2 regions of the Stenotrophomonas sp. YJH_SMC_33 genome follow, and region 1 is predicted to be linked to the other one. Evidence: predicted binding sites of a transcription regulator. Region 1 holds the regulator's gene; the other holds the start of a gene.
The links. Region 1 encodes FliA, which starts transcription of late flagellar genes. Its sites were predicted from a motif close to TAAAGTTTNNCNNNCNNNGGCCGATAA; they were not measured.
Positions count from the first base shown of each region.

Region 1 (5,561 bases):
CAGGCGTGCACGCAGGGTCTTGAGCCGATTGCGCGACAGCACCAGTTCGCCGATCAGGTTGACGATCGCGTCCAGGCGTTTGGTATCAACGCGCACCGTGTGTTCGGCCTCGGCCAGCGGCTTGGCCGCCGGCTTGGCCACGGGTGCCGGTGCAGCGACCGGGCGCGGCGCGGGCGCCGGCGCCGGTGCCAGGACTGCAGCAGGCTTGGCACCCGGTGCGGCGCCACCGTGCAACTGGTCGAGCAGGGCTTCGAACTCGTCCTCGCTGATCAGGCCGTCGTCGGCTTTTTTTGCCGGCGCGATCGCAGTCGGAGCATTGCCACCGTGCAGCTGGTCGAGCAGCGCCTCGAATTCGTCGTCGGTGATCAGGTCGCTGCCCCCCGCGGCGGGTGCTGCGGCGGCGGCGGGCGCAGCCACGGCACCCCCGTGCACGTCGAACTGGGCGATCAGGTCCGGCGGCGCATAGCCCGGCTCGGTGCCGGACGACACGGCGTCCAGCATCGACTGCAGGTAATCCAGTGATTGCTGGGCCGCGTCGAAGTGGTGGGCCTGCAGCACGGCCTGGCCGGCGCGCGCCGCGCCCAGCGCCTCCTCAGCGGCGTGGCACAGCTCGACCATGGCAGTGACGCCGAGGAAGCCGGCGCCGCCCTTGAGCGTGTGGTAGCCGCGGAACACCGCATTGAGCTGGTCGCTGTCCTGCGGTGCCTGCTCCAGCGACACCAGCTGTTCGCCGAGGCGGTCCAGGATCTCCTGCGCCTCGATGATGAAATCGGCAGTGATGTCGTCGGATACCGCGCTCATGCTTACAGCCCCAGATCCGACAACAGGTCGTCGGCGTCGTTCTGCGAGACCGCGTGGCGGTCCAGTCCCTTCAGTGCCGGCCCGGCCAGTGCCGGGTCGGTGCGATGCTGTTCCGGCGGCAGGCCGAGTGCGCCGAAGCCTTCGTGGACGCGGCGGACAATGCCGACCACGCGGCGGATGATCTGCCCGGTCAGGTCCTGGTAGCTCTGGGTCAGGGCGATCTCGGTCAGGTTGTGGCGGATGCGCTCGAGCTGCGCGTCCTGGCCTGGCTGCAGGCCTTCGGCACGCAGCTGTTCGGTCAGGCTGCGGCATTCCTCGGCCAGGTCCAGGGTGCGGTGGGTGGCCTGTTCGGTCATCGCCACCACGTGGTCCAGGCGCGCGCAGGCGTCATCCAGCTCACCGGCCTCGCTGGGCACGGTCGGCAGTTCACCCAGCGCCTGTCCCAGCTCGCGGGCCAGCCGCGACAGGCCGCTCATCATCGGCTGCGTGCGCAGCGCGACCAGTCCGTCGATGCGTTGCCGCCAGGCAGCTTCGTCACCGGACTCCAGTGCGTCCAGGGCTTCCTGCAGGCGCAGGGCCAGGGCGTTCTTGTCGACCGTGGTATCCATCAGGCGCTGGCCGCCAGGCGTTCGAAGATCTTGCCGAGCTTCTCTTCCAGCGTCTGCGCGGTGAAGGGCTTGATGATGTAGCCGTTCACGCCGTTCTGGGCGGCCTCGATGATCTGTTCGCGCTTGGCTTCGGCAGTGACCATCAGCACTGGCAGGGTCTTCAGCTTGGCATCGGCGCGGATCGCCTTGAGCAGCTCGATGCCGGTCATCACCGGCATGTTCCAGTCGGTGACGACGAAATCGAAGGACTGGCTCTGCAGCAGCGACAGCGCGGCATGCCCGTCCTCGGCTTCGGCGGTATTGGTGAAGCCAAGATCGCCCAGCAGGTTCTTGACGATGCGACGCATGGTCGAGAAGTCGTCGACGATCAGGATGCGCATGTTCTTGTTCAAAGCAGAGTTCCTTTGTTGTTCATTCCGGGTGGCCGGGGGCAGCCGCCTCGGGCATGTTCACTCTTCCAGGCCGGCGTCGGCCGCCTCGAAAATCTTCAATCGTCCACGCAGGCGCAGCACGGCCTGGCCGTGGATCTGGCAGACCCGCGACTCGCTCACGCCGAGCACCGCGCCGATCTCCTTCAGGTTCAGTTCCTGCTCGTAATAGAGCGAGAGCACCAGCTGTTCGCGCTCGGGCAGGTGGCCGATGGCCTTGCCCAGCTCGCGGCCGAACTCGCCGCGCTCCAGCACCTGCTGCGGGGTCGGGCCGCCCTGGGCGACGGTGTCCAGCTCGCCCTGGTCCTCGATGCGTGACTCCAGGCTCAGCACCTGGCCACGCGCGGCGTCTTCCATCAGCCGCAGGTATTCGGGCAGCGGCATCTCCATCGCGGCGGCCACTTCGGTGGCGCTGGCGGCACGGCCGGTGCTCTGTTCCAGGCGGCGGATGGTGGCAGCGGCGTCGCGTGCGCGGCGATGCACCGAGCGCGGCACCCAGTCGCCACGGCGGATCTCGTCGATCATCGAACCGCGGATGCGGATCGAGGCGTAGGTCTCGAACGAGGCGCCCTGGTCGGCGTCGTAGCTGCGCGACGCTTCGATCAGCCCCATCATGCCGGCCTGGATCAGGTCGTCCACCTCCACGCTCGCCGGCAGGCGTGCGGCCAGGTGGTGGGCGATGCGCCGCACCAGGTCCGAGTGCTGGGAGATGACCTCGTTGGCCGCCGAGCGCTGGACCTCCCGGTACTGGGCTGCGCCTTTCATGCGGCCACCCCGCGCTGCTTGAGAATGCGCTCGAGGAAGAACTCGACGCCGCCACGCGGTTCGGTCGGCGCCTGCCAGCGTGCGGTGCGGCGCGCGATCTCGGTGATCGCCAGCGCGGCCGGGCTGGACGGGTAGGCCTTCACCACCGGTTGCTGGCGCTGCACCGACAGGCGCAGCCAGTCGTCCTGCGGCACGCAGCCCAGGTAGTTCAGCGAGACATCGGCGAGGAACTTCTCGCACACGCGGGTCAGCTTTTCGTACAGCACGCGGCCCTCGTTGGGATCGCGCACCATGTTGGCCACCACCTGGATGCGGTCCACGCCGCGCTCGCGCGACAGCACCTTGATCAGTGCGTAGGCGTCGGTGATCGAGGCCGGTTCGTCACAGACCACCACCACGGTGTCCTGCGCGGCCTGGCAGAAGGTCAGCACGCCGTCGGTGATGCCGGCGGCGGTATCGACCACCATGATGTCCAGCTCGCGTTCCAGTTCGGAGAACACGTTGACCAGGCCGACATGCTCGGCCGGGGCCAGCTCGGCCATGTGCCGGCGGCCGGAAGCGGCCGGGACCACCAGCACGCCGTTCGGGCCTTCGACGATGACGTCGTCCAGCGAGCAGCGGCCGGCCACCAGGTCGGCCAGCGTAAAGGTGGGGTTCAAGCCCAGGATCACGTCGATGTTGGCCAGGCCCAGGTCGGCGTCCAGCAGCAGCGTGCGCTTGCCCATGCCCGCCAGCGCCACAGCCAGGTTGGCCGAGACGTTGGTCTTGCCCACGCCGCCCTTGCCGCCGGTCACCGCGATGGTGCGCACAGGGCCGAGCGGCTCGCTGCGGGTGGCCGACAGCGGGAAGGTCTTGGTCAGCTTGGCGTACTCACGCGACGGCATGGTTCAACTCCGGGTTGCAGGGCATATCGGCCGCTCGGCGCAAATCTTCAAGGCGAAGTACGAGATTGGCTGCACTGGCCCGGTGCAGGTCCTCCGGGACGTCCTGGCCATCGGTCACCCAGGTGATCGGCAGGGCATGGTCCACGGCCACAGACAGGGCGTTGCCGAAGCGGCCGGTCTCGTCCAGCTTGCTCAGCACCAGACCCTGCAGGTTGGCGGCGCCGAAGCGGCGGACCACCTCGTCCATGTCGCCGAAGCTGGTATTGGCCGGCAGCACCAGCAGGGTGCGCACCTGGCGGGCGGCACGCAGCCACTGCAGCTGGGCGGCCAGCGCGCGGTCGCGCGGGCCCAGCCCGGCGGTGTCGATCAGCACCAGCTTGTAGTCCTTCAGGCGTTCCAGCAGCTGGTCCAGGTCGGTGCCGCTGTTGGCCTCGTGCACCGCGATGCCGAGCTGGCGGCCGTAGCCGTACAGCTGCTCGCGGGCGCCGATGCGGGCGGTATCGGTGGTGACCAGGGCGACGTCACGCGGCGCGTGCTTCTCGGCGAATCGCGAGGCCAGCTTGGCGATGGTGGTGGTCTTGCCGGCGCCGGTCGGGCCGACCAGGGCGATCACGCCGCCTTCTTCCAGCGGGTCGACCGGGGCGATCGGCAGCTTGCGCGAGATCAGCCCCAGCATCAGGCCGCGGCCACGATGGGCTTCGGTCTCCAGCGGGATCTGCATGGCCACGTCGCGGGCCAGGCCGGCATCGAAGCCATATTCGTCCATCAGGTCCAACGCGGTGGCGCGCACCGGGCAGCCGCGCAGGCGCTCGTCGGTGAAGCGGTTCATCTCGCGCTCGATCACCTGGCGCATGCCGGCCACTTCCTGGCGCAACTGGCGGATCTCGGCGTCGTCCTGGGCGACCACCGTCAGCACCGGAGCCGGAGCCAGGGTGGGGGCCGGCGCGGTTTCGACAATGGCATCGGCCAACGCCGGTTCGCTGGCGGCGCTGGCCGGCTGCGCGTCGGCGACGGTAGCGGTCGGCAGCGGCGGCGGCTGCACGGCCGGCGCCACGCTTTCGTGATGCGCCTCGTGCGGCGGATCGATCTGGAAGCGGGCGCGGTTGGCCGGCACGGCGGCGGCCGGTGCAACGATGGCCTCGGCGAACGGCGCGAAGATCTGTTCCGGCAGCGCCGGTTGGTTGACGGCGGCACGCGCGAGGGTGGCCGCAAAGCCTGTGCTGCCGCGGGTCGGCACGATCTCGTCGGCGCTGTCCAAGGTGCGGCCGGTGGCGCCGACCGCGGCGCGGGCGAGGGCGGCCACCGCCGAGGTGGTGGCGGCGACCGGCTCCGGTGCCGGGGTGGCGCTGCGACGGCGGGTGACGGCGGCGATCACCGCATCGGCGGCGGTGCGCGGCTTGGGCGCCGGCGGCGGCGCCACGTCGCGGCGCGAGGCTTCCAGCGCACGCTGCACGGCGCTTTCATCGTAGTTGGCGGCGGCGACGATCTCGATGCCTTCCTCGATCCGGCGGTTGGACAGGATCACGGCATCAGGACCATGTTCCTTGCGCACCAGGTTCATGGCCGAACGCATGTCGGCGGCGACGAATCGTTTGATTTTCATGCTGTGGTCACGAGGCGAAGACGGCGGAGTGGCGGCCGGGGAACTCGGGTGGTCGGTGGTCTGCACGGTGCGGGTTCCCCTTGGTATCTGTCTGTTGCGTTGGTTCGAAGGTGGTGTCTGTTTTCTGGCGCGTCGGCGGGCGGCGTCAGCTGATCGTTCCGACCAGCTTCAGGCGCTTGTCCTCCGGCACCTCGCTGTAGGCCAGGACCGACAGCGACGGAACGCTGTGGCGGACCAGGCGTGCCAGCGCGGCGCGCACCGGGCCAGGTACCAGCACGACCGCGGGCTCGTTGCGGGCTTCCTGCTTGCTGACACATTCGGCCAGGCTCTGGTGCAGTCGCTCAGCGAGTCCGGGTTCCAGCGCGGCGCCGTTGCCCTGCGTGGACTCCTGCAAGACACGTTCCAATTGCGGGTTGAGGGTGAACACCGGCAGCTCCGCCGACATTCCGGCGATCTCCTGCACGATGAAGCG
Region 1 is NZ_JCAFVJ010000018.1:29,674-35,234, reverse strand. Features, by position in the region: gene AC5P9W_RS18865 (chemotaxis protein CheA) at 1-801, opposite strand, end outside; gene AC5P9W_RS18860 (protein phosphatase CheZ) at 804-1,409, opposite strand; gene cheY (chemotaxis response regulator CheY) at 1,409-1,801, opposite strand; gene AC5P9W_RS18850 (RNA polymerase sigma factor FliA) at 1,859-2,602, opposite strand; gene AC5P9W_RS18845 (MinD/ParA family ATP-binding protein) at 2,599-3,486, opposite strand; gene flhF (flagellar biosynthesis GTPase FlhF) at 3,473-5,089, opposite strand; gene flhA (flagellar biosynthesis protein FlhA) at 5,235-5,561, opposite strand, start outside.

Region 2 (5,561 bases), on a different contig from region 1:
CGGCTATTCGTCGCTGGACTGGACGCCCAACACGGTGTTTTCCAGCAGCCTGTCGGCGCAGTACACCGGCAGGCAGACCGGCACGGCGACGACCTTCCTCAAGGCCTACGCGCTGTATGACCTGACCGCAGCGCTTAACGTCAACGAGGTGCTGGCCCTGCGCGGTGGCATCAGCAACCTGGCCGACAAGACGCTGTATGCCGAAGGCTCCACCGACTACTTCGTCGCTGGGCGCAGCTACTTCCTCAGCATGACCGCACGGTTCTGAGCCGCGCGCGCGCCGTGATCGCGCTGGCGTGATGCCAGCGCGATCAACGGTGGCGGATTACTCGCTTTCCAGCGCGGCCGGCGCCGCGTCCCGCGTGGCGGCCGTGCGCGCACGGTCCATCGCCACCGCCAGTTGCTGGCGCGCGAGCAGTTGTTGTGCCTGCACCACTTCAGGTGTCGGCAGGAGCACCGGCCCCGGTGCGTTTTCCGGTGTAGCAGCTGTGGTCATGCAACCTCCATGGACATCCCGCCGCCGCCGGGGTCAACCGCGGCGGCAGCGGAACTGCGCACCCTAACCTAAAAACAAGGCGGGCGGGTGACGGTGCGGCGCCGGGCCGCAGCCGTCGGAACAAGGCAGGCGTCACATTTTTGACGGCAGCGCTTGGATCCTGAATAGGACTTGTCCTATCATGAAAACGTTTTCTCACAGGGATGTTTCCCCAATGAATACCACTGACCTGTCCCAGTTCAGCCCGAAGTGGCAGTTCCGCTTCAACTTCTTCCGCCAGCACGGCGCCCCCAAGAACCCCGGCTTCAAGCAGGCCTGGAAGGCGCTGTCCTTTGGTGACCGCCTGAAGATCAACCTGAACTTCTTCGCGCTGTTCTTCGGCGCCATCTACCTGCTGATCCTTGGCATGTGGCGCAAGGCACTGGTGGTGATCGGCATCAACATCGTACTGGCCATCATCACCATGTTCCTTCCCGACGTTGTCGGGCGCATGCTGTTCATCGCCATGAACCTGCTGGTCGCCTCCAGCACCAACTACAGCTACTACCTGGAGAAGGTGGAAGGGCGCACCAGCTGGAACCCGTTTGAAGGCATGTTCTGAGCCATCAGACCTGCGCAGGGATGCGCGGCAAGGATGCAAGCGACGCCCGGCCTCCGCCGGGCGTCTTCGTTTTCTGGCTCAGGCCGCGCGGCGTGCCGTGGCCATCGGCCCGGCCTGCAGGCGGAAGCGCGACACCGCCACCGCCAGCTGCTCGGCCTGCTCCTCCATCGCGCGGGCTGCTGCACTGGCTTCCTCCACCAGTGCAGCATTCTGCTGGGTGGTTTCGTCCATCTGCACCACGGTCTGGTTGACCTGCTCGATGCCGGCCGACTGTTCGCGCGAGGCGGCCGAGATCTCGGCCATGATCTCATTCACGCGGCCGACCTGACCGACGATGTCCTGCATGGTGCGTCCGGCACCGTGCACCAGCTGCGCACCGGCTCCGACCTGTGCCACCGAAGCGTCGATCAGCTCCTTGATCTCCTTGGCGGCACCCGCTGAGCGCTGCGCCAGCGCACGGACTTCGCTGGCGACCACGGCGAAGCCACGGCCCTGCTCGCCGGCCCGCGCGGCTTCCACCGCCGCGTTCAATGCCAGGATGTTGGTCTGGAACGCAATGCCATCGATCACCGAGATGATCTCGGCGATGCGCTGCGACGAGGCTTCGATCTGCTGCATCGTCTGCACCACCTGGCTGACCACCTCGCCCCCTTCGCTGGCCACGCCCGCTGCGGAACCGGCCAGCATGTTGGCCTGCAGCGCGTGGTCGGCATTCTGGCGCACGGTGGAGGTCAGTTCCTCCATCGACGCGGCGGTTTCTTCCAGATTGGCGGCCTGCTGTTCGGTGCGGCGCGACAGGTCGCTGTTGCCGGCCGCGATCTCGCCAGCGGCCAGGCGGATGCTGGCCGCCGACTGCTGGATCTGTCCGACGATCTGAGTCAGCTGCTGCACGGTGCTGTTGGCATCGTCGCGCATCACCGCGAACACCCCGTGGAACTCACCCTGCATGCGCGCAGTGAGGTCGCCGGCGGCGATCGCGCGCAGCAGCGTAGACAGTGCAGCCAGGTTGTGGTCGCTGACCTGCATCATTGTGTTCAAGGTCTCCACCATGCGGCGGAAATCATGCTCGAAGCGCAGCGCATCACCGCGCACGGCGAAATCACCGGCAGCGGCGGCGGCGGCCAGCTGCTGGATCTGCTCGTTGATCGCAGCCAGGTTGCCCTTGGTGGTTGCCATCGCGGCGGTGAATGCCGCCTTCTCGCCCGGCAGCGCTTCCATGTCCACGCTGAGGTCGCCCACGGCGTAGCGCTGCATCACCTCGACCAGGCGCTGGGTGACCGCATTGCTGGAGGCCACCAGCTGGTTGCTGTCGGCCACCATGCGGCCGTACTCGCCCGGGAACGCCGCAGCATCCATGCGGTAGCTGAGTTCCCCGGCATCGTGGCGGCGCGCCATTTCGGCCTGCGCAGCCATCACTGACTGCAACTGCCCACGCATGCCCTGCATCGCGTCCAGCAGTCGCCCCACTTCGTCGTTGCTGCGCGCCGGCAGCGTGCTGTCCAGCTTGCCGGCGGCGACATCACCGGCCACGCGCACCGCTTCGGCCAACGGGCGGATCGCCAGGCGGCGCAGCAGTACATGGACACCGGCGCTGAGGCTCAGCGCGGCGATCACGCCGACCAGCAGGGTCAGCCACAGCAGCTGGCGTGCCTCAGCCACGATCACCGCGTGCGGCATCACCACGCCCAGGGCAAAACGCTGCGGCGCATCGCCGACCCGCAGCGGTACATACACCCGCACATTGCCGGCCGCATCCGGAGTGAAGGCCTCGAACGGACGGTCGGCGGCAATGTCGGCCAGCATGCTGCGGGTCTGCGCGTCGCTGCGCGGCTTGCCGATCTCGGCGGCATTGGCCGAGGCCAGCACCACACCCTTCGGCGACAGCAGTTCGACACGACCGGCCCCCATCGGCTTCAGCGTGGCCAGGTGCTTCTGCAACGCCGCCAGCGAGAAGTCCACGGTGAACACGCCCAGGAATCTGCCGTTCTCGATGATCGGCGTGCTCAGGGTGCTCATGAGCACCTTCTGGCCGGCGATGTCATAGGCGTAGGGTTCGCTGACCTTGGGCAGCTTGTCACGGCTGGGCCCCATGTACCAGTCGCCCGATCCGCTGGCGGTCTCGGTGTAATCGGTCATCACCGACTGCTGCGGCTTGCCGTCCTGCCAGGCCCAGTAGCTCATGTAACGGCCGGTGGCATCGTGTGCTTCGGTATTGACGAACTCCGCATCCTTGCCGTCGAAGGCATCGGCCTCCCACATGGTGCTCTTGCCGAGCCATTGCGGATGAGCACGCAGCTGTTCGCCGAGCACCGCCGCCAGGCTGGCGCGGTCGGGCACGTCGCCACGGGCACGCTGGGCCAGCACGCTTTCAACCATGGCATCGTTGCTGGCAAAGGCGGTGCCCAGGTCAGCCGCCACCTGGCGCGCCTCGGCGTTGGCCTCGCTGGTCATGGTCTGGCGCGAGGCGCTGATCAGACTGGCGCTGGCCTGCCGGTAGATCAGGAACGCGGTCAGGCCGAAGCACAGCAGCGCGATCACAGCGGTGCCCAGCATCAGCTTGTGGGCGATGCTGCCCGGGCGTTGGGCAGTGGCGGAGCGGGAAGAAGGCATGGGAGGGTCCGCAAGGCAATTCAGGACGACCGGCGTCACGAGGACACCGCGCAGGCGCGCGATCCGTCGCGCAGGCCACCGGCCGCCGGGCCGCGCCCGGTGCACGAGGCACACCGGGTTTAGCGGCCGGCCGCCATCGAGATTGAGGCCAGCGGCCTGCACATTCCTGAACCTGCTCAGGGTGGGCTCGGTGCCCGCCCCCTGCGACCATCTCATTCGGCGACCCGATCCTTGATCCACTCCGCCCTTGGCAGCACCTCGATGCTGCCGGCGGCGTACTGCTGCAGCACGTCGTCCGGGCCGAAGCGCGGCTGCCAGCCCAGCACGCTGCGCAGGCGGGCACTGTCGTAGACGCGATCGATGCTCAACGGCAGCGGCCAGCCCCGTCGTTCGAACTCGGCCAGCAGCTGTGGCGCGCGGCGTGCCAGCACGCTGCGCGGGTGGGTGGCCAGCTCCAGGCAATCCTCACGCCGGAACGGCGTCGGAGCGCACGCGATGTAACGCGCGAAAGCGGCGCCTTCGTCCAGCAGCAGTGCAGCATGCGCGCTGGCTACATCACGTGCGTCGATACCGCGGTGCAGGCGGAACATCGCCATGCGTTCGGGCGGCTCGGGGAAGCAGCGGGCCATGCGCAGCACGCGCACGCTGAAGGCCGGCGCCGCAGCGGCTTCGGCCAGTGCTTCGGCCTGCAGCTTGGTGCGGTGGTAGATCGTGCGCGGCAACGGCTCGGTGTCTTCATCGATCCAACGGCAGCCACCGGCGACCACGGCGTGGCCGTACAGCGCGGTTGTACTGGTCAGCACGAATCGCCGCGCCCCGGCTTCGCGTGCGGCCTGCAGCAGGTGCGCGGTCGCCTCCACGTTGATCTGGTGGAACACCCCGTCCGGCACCAGGCCGACGTGGGGTGCGTGCAGGGCGGCGGTATGGATCACCGCGTCAACGCCCTGCACCGCCCGTGCGACAGCCTGGTGATCGGTGACATCGGCAATGATGCGGGTGGTGGCGAATGGGCTGCGATCCAGCCCCACCACTTCGTGGGAGGCCGCCAATGCGCCGAAGATCGCGCGCCCGATCCGCCCGGAACTGCCGGTCAGCAGAATCTTCATTGAGTCCATTCACTCGAAGCGCCCGGGAACTACCGGGATGCCTCGATTCTAGGCACGCTGCATGTCGTCTGCGATAGGGCGCAATTGCAATTGTGCGTTCATTCCCGCGAGGCCGATCGGGCCAGCAGCTGCCGCGCGACGAACAGCGGATCGTCACCGCCTGCCGCGTCGGGCGTGACACCGGTGCGTTCCCAGTTGGTTCCGGTATGTAGATTGATCGGCTGCCGATCGGGAATGCTGATCTGATAGCCATCCGGCAGCAGCACAGGATCATCGACCATGTGTGCAGCGCCGCCGCTGCGCGTGCCGACAATGCGTGCACGGCCCAGCGCCTGCAGCGAGTAGGCGACGAACTCGGCAGCCGACGCGGTGCGGCGATCGATCAGCACGACCAGCGGCTTCAGGTAAGTGGGCAGGCTTGCCGGCGGCAGTGGTACCAGCGTGCGCCGCCCGCGCTGGTCCAACTGCTGCACCGCGTCGATCTTCGCGTCCAACAGCGTGCGCACCAGCAGGTCGGCACTGCCGTCATCCCCGCCGCCGTTCTGGCGCAGATCCAGCACCAGGCCATCGGTGTCGGCCAGCAGCTCGAGGGCGGCGGCGAGTTTCGGCCGGGCCAGATCCAGCGGATAGAATGTGCTCAGCCGCAGGTAACCGATGTTGCCCTCCAGCACCCGTACCTCGCGCACGCCAGCGCCATTGCTGCGCGCATCCGCGCGCCATGCCATCAGCCAGTCGTCCTGGCCGGCCG
Region 2 is NZ_JCAFVJ010000001.1:298,877-304,437, forward strand. Features, by position in the region: gene AC5P9W_RS01330 (TonB-dependent receptor domain-containing protein) at 1-268, shown strand, start outside; gene AC5P9W_RS01335 (hypothetical protein) at 326-496, opposite strand; gene AC5P9W_RS01340 (DUF2628 domain-containing protein) at 711-1,097, shown strand; gene AC5P9W_RS01345 (methyl-accepting chemotaxis protein) at 1,176-3,707, opposite strand; gene AC5P9W_RS01350 (NAD-dependent epimerase/dehydratase family protein) at 3,920-4,813, opposite strand; gene AC5P9W_RS01355 (S41 family peptidase) at 4,912-5,561, opposite strand, start outside.
Region 2: AC5P9W_RS01345 (methyl-accepting chemotaxis protein) is a predicted target of FliA. The motif match lies at 3,827-3,853, and genes of this name have one in related genera.